DNA from 2 places in the Streptomyces sp. HNM0645 genome. Region 1 is predicted to be linked to the other one. Evidence: riboswitches for the same ligand, from Rfam matches in the RefSeq annotation. Region 1 holds a riboswitch; the other holds the start of a gene.

Region 1 (3,798 bases):
CATCACCAAGCGGATCTGCATGGGTCTGCAGCGGCGCGACAAGGACAAGGTGCTGCACGGACGCGAGTCCGGCATCATCAAGCGCCTGCCGCACGGTGAGTTCGTCGAGGTCCACGAGCCGCTGACGCAGGAGGCCCTGCACACGCTCACCGCCCACCAGCAGTACACGCCGGTCGAGATCGGCCCGACGGTCGACGAGAACGGCGTGGAGCGGAAGGTCTCGCGCACCGAGAAGCTCCGGGCGCGGCTCAGCAAGGCGTACTACGGCAAGGACAACCAGGTCGCGAAGCCGACCGTCGAGGAGTACAAGGAGATCACCAGCGGCCACGGCCACCACTGATCCCCTTCGCTGATCGCAGCGATCGCCACGGCCGGGTGACCACCCGGCGACCGCCAGGCGGAGAGCCCCGTCCATCCGATGGACGGGGCTCTCCGCCGTCCCGGGGCTCGATAGGGTGGGGGCATTCCCATCCGGACGGACCCAGGAGCGACCATGAGCGCTGTGACCCCCGCAGGTGGATCCACCGCGGCGGGCCTTTCCTGGCCCGAGGTGCTGGACTCCCTGCTGTACGGCCGTGACCAGAGCGCGGAGGCGACCGCCTGGGCCATGGACCGCATCCTGCGGGGCGAGGCGACCGACGCGCAGATCGCGGGCTTCGCCGTGGCTCTGCGGGCCAAGGGCGAGACCGTCGAGGAGATCTCCGGGCTCGTGCGGACGATGTACGAGCACGCCCGGACGATAGAGGTGCCCGGTGACACGGTCGACATCGTGGGCACGGGCGGCGACGGCGCCAAGACCGTCAACATCTCCACCATGTCCGCGATCGTCGTGGCCGGCACCGGTGCGAAGGTGGTCAAGCACGGCAACCGGGCCGCGTCGAGCGCGAGCGGAGCCTCGGACGTCCTGGAGAAGCTCGGCGTCAATCTGGAGCTGACGCCGGAGCGGGTCGCCGCGGTCGCCGAGGAGGCGGGGATCACCTTCTGCTTCGCGGTGAAGTTCCACCCGGCGCTGCGGCACGTCGCCGCGGCCCGCAGGGAGCTCGGAATCCGTACGACTTTCAACTTCCTGGGTCCGCTGACCAACCCCGCTCGGGTGAGGGCCCAGGCCACCGGCGTCGCGGACGCCCGGATGGCCCCGATCATGGCCGGTGTGCTGGCCGCGCGGGGCTCCAGCGCGCTGGTCTTCCGCGGCGACGACGGCCTGGACGAGCTCACGACGACCGCGACCTCGCGGGTGTGGGCGGTCCGGGACGGTGCCGTGCACGAGGAGGCCTTCGACCCCCGGGACGTGGGCATCGAGCTGGTCCCGGTGGAGGCGCTGCGCGGCGCGGACGCCTCGTACAACGCGGATGTCGCCCGTCGGCTGCTCGCCGGGGAGACCGGGCCCGTGCGGGACGCGGTCCTGCTGAACTCGGCCGCGGCGCTGGTCGCGCTCGGCGGGGACGAGGGTGATCTCGTGGACCGGCTCAGGGCCGGAATGGCCCGGGCCGCGGAGTCCATCGACTCGGGGGGGGCGAAGCGGGCGCTGGACCGCTGGGTGGCGGCGAGCAACGCGTGACGTGACGCGGGGCGCAGTCCGGATGGCGGACCGCGCCTTGCGCACAGTGGGGCGTATGGCAGGATGCTTCCCAAGGTCATGAGTGACAGCGACTACGGCCCCGGCCCGCTGTCCGGCAACCCTCCGTCCGTGGCGGGGTGCCCCGGGTGAAGACCAGGCCGTGGGCAGCGAGGTCCACGGCAAGCGCGGACCCCGCGGACATCGGTGAATGTCGCAGCCCTGGGGTCCTGGTCCTCGAGGGAGCTGTCTCGTGAGCAAGCGAATGCGTTAGGGCCCCTCGGCCCCTTTTCCCCCTCCGTGCGCGCCTGTTGTGCCGTGCGTCGAGGCAGCACCCGTATACGGAGCGGCCGTTGCCGGCCGTCGTGCCGCCGTGCGGGTCCTTCACGCCCATTTCGCCCTTACCTGCCGGGAGATACCGCCATGTCCGTGCGCCCGCACACCGTCGAGACCGCCACCCCTGCCGCCGCCTCCGCCGCCTCCGCCGCCTCCGCCGTCACGTCCGCGGACGGCCCGGCCGGAGCCGTCGCGGCCGTCGCCCGAACCGCCGCCGGCGACCACGACCCCTGCTGCGGCGCCCCGCTGCCGGTGCTCGGCCGGGACGTCGCCGTGCCGCTCGTGACCGCCGGCGAAGTCACCTACGCCGCACTCGACTACGCGGCCAGCGCCCCGGCCCTGCAGCGCGTGTGGGACGACGTCGCCGCGTACGCCCCGTACTACGGCAGCGTCCACCGCGGAGCCGGGTACCTCTCGCAGTTGTCCACCGACCTGTTCGAGAACAGCCGGGCCACGGTCCACGAGTTCCTGGACTGCCGCGACGGCGACCAGGTCGTGTTCACCCGGTCGACGACCGACTCGCTGAACCTGCTGGCCGGCGCGCTCCCCGTCGGCTGCGAGGTCTTCGTCTTCGAGACCGAGCACCACGCCGCCCTGCTGCCGTGGGCGTGCGCCCGTGTGACGTACCTGAACGCCCCGCGCACCCCGGGCGAGGCGGTCCGGACGCTGGAGTCGGCGCTCGCCCGCCGCGACCCCTACGGCCCTGCCCTGGTCTGTGTGACCGGTGCGTCCAACGTGACCGGCGAGCTGTGGCCCGTACGGGAACTGGCCGCTGCGGCGCACGCCCACGGCGCGCGCATCGTCCTGGACGCCGCCCAGCTCGCCCCGCACCACCGCGTCTCCGTGCGGGACCTGGACGTCGACTGGGTCGCCTTCTCCGGGCACAAGCTGTACGCGCCGTTCGGCTCCGGTGTCCTCGCCGGGCGTGCGGACTGGCTGCAGGAGGCCGAGCCGTACCTCGCGGGCGGCGGCGCCTCGCGGAAGGTCTCGCGCCGCACCGACGGCGGCGTGGACGTCGAGTGGCACACCACCGCGGCCCGCCACGAGGCCGGCTCGCCGAACGTCATCGGCGCCTACGCGATCGCCTCCGCCTGCAGGGCTCTCACGGAGGCCGGCTTCGACGCCCTCGTCGAGCGCGAGCGGCACCTGATCGCGAAGGTCCGTGCGGGTCTCGCCCAAGTGCCCGAGGTCCGGGTGCTGTCGCTGTTCGGCGACGACTCCCCCCGGGTCGGCGTCATCTCCTTCGTGGTGGAGGGCTGGAACAGCTCGCACTTCGCGGCCGCGCTGTCCGCCGAGTACGGCATCGGCGTGCGCGACGGACTGTTCTGCGCCCACCCGCTGGTCCGTACGCTGCTGGGCGGTGACCCGCAGGAGGTCGGCGAGTGCGGTGCCCCGGAGGCCGGGCCGGGCGAGCGAAGCGAGGCGGGGGTCCACCCGGCCGAAGGCCGGGGGAGGCCGCTGAACGCGATCCGGGTCAGCTTCGGGGCCGGTACGCCGGACGAGCACGTGGAGCGGTTCGTGGGGGCGGTCACGGAACTGGTGCGCGACGGTGCGAGGTGGAACTACCGCACCGAGGACGGGCGTTGCGTTCCCGCCGTGTGAGCCGTGTGAGCCGTGTGAGCCGTGCGGGCCGGACGGGACGGCAGCGGGGCCTCTCCCGCGTCGGCGCCCGCCGGCCCGACCGCTCCGCGCGCCCCCGGCCGGCTCCGCACCGTCCAGCACGGGACGCCGGGCCCGAGCGGTCCGGCGGGCACCGGCCGACCCGGTGCCCGCGGCGCCGGGGACCCGAGTGCGCCCGTCGGCCTCCGGCCGGCCTCCGGCTCGCGCGGCGAGCTACGCGTCGAGTCCGATCGCGAACGCTGCCTCCAGGTCGTGCTGGGAGTACGTACGGAACGCGACATGGGTGT
Region 2 (3,798 bases), on a different contig from region 1:
GGCGCCGACAGGGCGGCAGCCGCCGGCACGAAGCCCGTCGTGACGGCCGCGGCACCCGCGGTGACCGCCAGGGCCCCGAGGAACCGGGGCCGATCGCCTCTGCTGCGCCCGCGGTCCCTCGTCAGGTCCTGGCCGGACACGGCCCGAACGGAACGGAAGACCCGAGCACGCTGTGAACTCGAATTGCCCATAAGTCCGAAATGTAGGCAATCATTCCGGCTGGGCCGTGTTACGCCGCGCCCGTGTTGCGCCGCCCCGCCCGGCTCGCGTACTCGGCGATGTCCGCCATCGGCGGACGCTCCTCCGTGTCCACCGCGTGCGTCCTCGGGACGAAACCGCCCTCGCCGCGCTCGAACTGGGTCAGTGCCGGGCGGACCAGGTGCCCGCGCGAAAGGCGCAGCTGGGCCGTGCGGTAGATCGCCGCCGCCATCCGGCCCAGCGCCTGCCCGTCCTGGTGGCGGTGCAGCCGCACGCCTACGTCCACCTGCGCCAGCGCGTCCAGGCCCACCGTGTGCAGCGCGTCCACCAGCAGGCCCAGCTCCACCCCGTAGCCGACCGGGAAGGGCAGCCGCTCCAGCAGCGAGCGCCGCGCCGCGTACTCCCCGCCGAGCGGCTGGACGAATCCCGCGAGCTGCGGCCAGTGCAGATTGAGCAGGGGGCGCGCCACCAGCTCGGTCACCCTCCCGCCCTGGCCGGGTGCGTCACCGAGCGGCCGGTCGTACATCGCCTTGACGAACTGCACCTCGGGGTCGGTCAGCAGCGGTCCGACGGTCCCGGACACGAAGTCCGCCGAGAACTCCTTCAGGTCGGCGTCCACGAAGCAGACGACGTCGCCGACGGTCGCCAGGAGGGAGCGCCACAGCACCTCGCCCTTGCCGGGCACGGCCGGGACGCGCGGGAGTATCGCGTCCCGGTGCACCACCCGGGCGCCTGCGCGTGCGGCGACCTCGGCGGTGCGGTCCGTCGACCCCGAGTCGACGACGACCAGCTCGTCCACGAGCGGCACCGCGTCGGTCATCAGGTCGCGCCGGATCACGGCGACGATCTCCCCGACCGTCGCCTCCTCGTTCAGTGCGGGGAGCACCACGCTGACCGTGGTGTCCTGCTTGGCGGACAGCAGCCGGTCCAGTGGGCGGTCCGCCATCGACCAGGACCGCCGGGCCAGCCAGCGCTCCACCTCTTCCAGCACGTGATCTCCATCTCGCGGATCGGACGACCATCTCAAGCGTCCGGGGGTTCGGTTACAGTCTTGAACAACGCGGACCGCCGATGCATGTCGGGGTCGCCGCGCCGAGACAATCGAATCGAGACAATCGAATACCGCTCATCCAGAGGGGCAGAGGGACACGGCCCGTTGAAGCCCCGGCAACCCTCCAGCCGATCTCGCCGCCCATCGCGGCCGAGGCTCACGGCTAGGGAAGGTGCCAATTCCGTCTCGCGGTGAAACGCACCGCGGGGAAGATGAGGAGAAAGGGCCTCGCCTCCATGGCTGTGCAGACTGTTGCCACCACCGATTCTGCCGACACCGTCGATCTGGGCCCCGCCTCCGGGCTCTCCTGCCGCGAGTGCGGCGAGCGCTTCGCCCTCGGTCCGATCTTCGCCTGCGAAGCCTGTTTCGGGCCGCTCGAAGTCGCGTACGACCTGCCGAGCGGCGACGCCGAGGAACTGCGCAAGCGGATCGAGAGCGGTCCGGAGAACATCTGGCGCTACGCGCCGCTGCTGCCCGTGCCCGCCGACGTGGCGAGCAAGCCGAACCTGAACCCTGGCTTCACCAAGCTCGTCCAGGCCGACAACCTCGCCCGCGAGCTCGGCGTCACCGGCGGACTCTGGGTCAAGGACGACTCCGGCAACCCGACCCACTCCTTCAAGGACCGGGTCGTCGCCCAGGCGATCGAGGCCGCCCGGGCCTTCGGCTTCACGACCCTCTCCTGCTCCTCCACCGGCAACCTGGCCGGTGCCGTCGGCGCCGCGGCCGCGCGCGCCGGCTTCCGCTCGTGCGTGTTCATCCCGCACGACCTGGAGCAGGGCAAGGTCGTCATGGCCGCCGTCTACGGCGGAGAGCTGGTCGGCATCGAGGGCAACTACGACGACGTCAACCGCTTCTGCTCCGAGCTCATCGGCGACCCGGCGGGCGAGGGCTGGGGCTTCGTCAACGTCAACCTCCGCCCGTACTACGCCGAGGGCTCCAAGACGCTGGCGTACGAGATCTGCGAGCAGCTCGGCTGGCGGCTGCCGGACCAGATCGTCATCCCGATCGCCTCCGGCTCCCAGCTCACCAAGATCGACAAGGGGCTCCAGGAGCTGATCAGGCTGGGTCTGGTCGAGGACCGGCCCTACAAGATCTTCGGCGCCCAGGCCGAGGGCTGCTCCCCGGTGTCCGTGGCGTTCAAGGCCGGCCACGAGGTGGTCAGGCCGCAGAAGCCGGACACCATCGCCAAGTCCCTGGCGATCGGCAACCCGGCGGACGGTCCGTACGTGCTCGACATCTGCCGGCGCACCGGCGGTGCCGTCGAGGACGTCACCGACGAGGAGATCGTGGACGCGATCAAGCTGCTGGCCCGCACCGAGGGCATCTTCACCGAGACCGCGGGCGGTACGACCCTCGGTGTGGCGAAGAAGCTGATCGAGGCCGGAGTGATCGACCCGGCCCTCACGACGGTGGTCGTCAACACGGGTGACGGCCTCAAGACCCTCGACGCGGTGGCCCCGACCACGGGTATGTCCGCAGTCATCCGCCCGAACCTGGACTCCTTCCGAGAGGCTGGCCTCGCATGAGCGTCAACGTCCGCATCCCCACCATCCTCCGCACCTACACGGGCGGCCGGGCCGAGGTCCCGGCCGAGGGCGCCACCCTCGCCGAGGTCATCGCCGACCTGGAGAAGAACCACACGGGCATCGCGGCCCGGGTCCTGGACGACCAGGGCAAGCTGCGCCGTTTCGTGAACGTGTACGTCAACGACGACGACGTGCGTTTCGAGCAGGGCCTGGAGACGGCGACGCCGGACGGTGCCGGGGTGTCGATCATCCCCGCGGTGGCAGGCGGCTGATCGCCACGCAGAGTCAGCAGAAGCGCCCCCTCCGCAAGCTCGGCGGAGGGGGCGTTTCTGCATGGTTGAGCGCGATAGAGTTGGGGAAGCCCCCTCCGCTGCGTGTGCCAGGCGCATATGAGAATGCGGTCGCGCACGACAAGAAACAGCCAAAGTGTTCGAGCGTGATGCGCAATAAGTGCGCTTTGCCCGGCCCGACTTGCCCGGGAACGCTCACATTTCTGCTAATTCATCCTTTCGGTCCTGCCCGGAATTCTCGTCCGATTGACCTGTTGCAGACGGCAGTTGGACAGATACATTCAGCCGCGGTCGACGCGTTCCGGCGCACATCCATGGGTCATCCGTATGCCCCTCCGGGCACCGGGGGACTCCGCTGGGTGAGGTCTGACCCGGGTCCGCGAAGTGCGGTCCTGTGCAAGGGCCAGTAATAGGGGAGTTAGGCATGGCTCAGGGCACCGTCAAGTGGTTCAACGCGGAGAAGGGGTATGGCTTCATCGCGGTCGACGGTGGTGCGGATGTTTTCGTCCACTACAGCGCGATCCAGATGGACGGATACCGCACCCTGGAGGAGGGTCAGCGAGTCGAGTTCGAGATCTCGCAGGGCCAGAAGGGGCCGCAGGCGGACATGGTCCGCGTAGCCGGCTGAGCGCCGACTGACTGCAGCAACGTGACGGAGGGTCCGTGCCAGGGGCGCGGACCCTCCGTCGTGTCCGGGGCCGCTTCCGCCGCGGCCGTGTCCGGGGCCGCCTTC

Evidence for each region. Region 1 has a riboswitch for S-adenosylmethionine ahead of QMZ92_RS32080 (aminotransferase class V-fold PLP-dependent enzyme). Riboswitches for the same ligand answer to the same signal wherever they lie in the genome.
Region 2: it holds a riboswitch for S-adenosylmethionine, as region 1 does, so the genes downstream of both, thrC (threonine synthase) here and QMZ92_RS32080 (aminotransferase class V-fold PLP-dependent enzyme) in region 1, are expected to answer to the same signal.

The regions. Positions count from the first base shown of each region.
Region 1 is NZ_JASHLT010000063.1:24,922-28,719, reverse strand. Features, by position in the region: gene qcrB (cytochrome bc1 complex cytochrome b subunit) at 1-340, shown strand, start outside; gene trpD (anthranilate phosphoribosyltransferase) at 494-1,558, shown strand; SAM riboswitch class IV at 1,633-1,750, shown strand; gene QMZ92_RS32080 (aminotransferase class V-fold PLP-dependent enzyme) at 1,979-3,493, shown strand; gene QMZ92_RS32075 (Lrp/AsnC family transcriptional regulator) at 3,725-3,798, opposite strand, start outside.
Region 2 is NZ_JASHLT010000038.1:60,754-64,551, forward strand. Features, by position in the region: gene QMZ92_RS24570 (DUF11 domain-containing protein) at 1-140, opposite strand, end outside; gene QMZ92_RS24575 (glucosyl-3-phosphoglycerate synthase) at 230-1,189, opposite strand; SAM riboswitch class I at 1,322-1,468, shown strand; gene thrC (threonine synthase) at 1,486-2,775, shown strand; gene QMZ92_RS24585 (MoaD/ThiS family protein) at 2,772-3,047, shown strand; gene QMZ92_RS24590 (cold-shock protein) at 3,490-3,693, shown strand.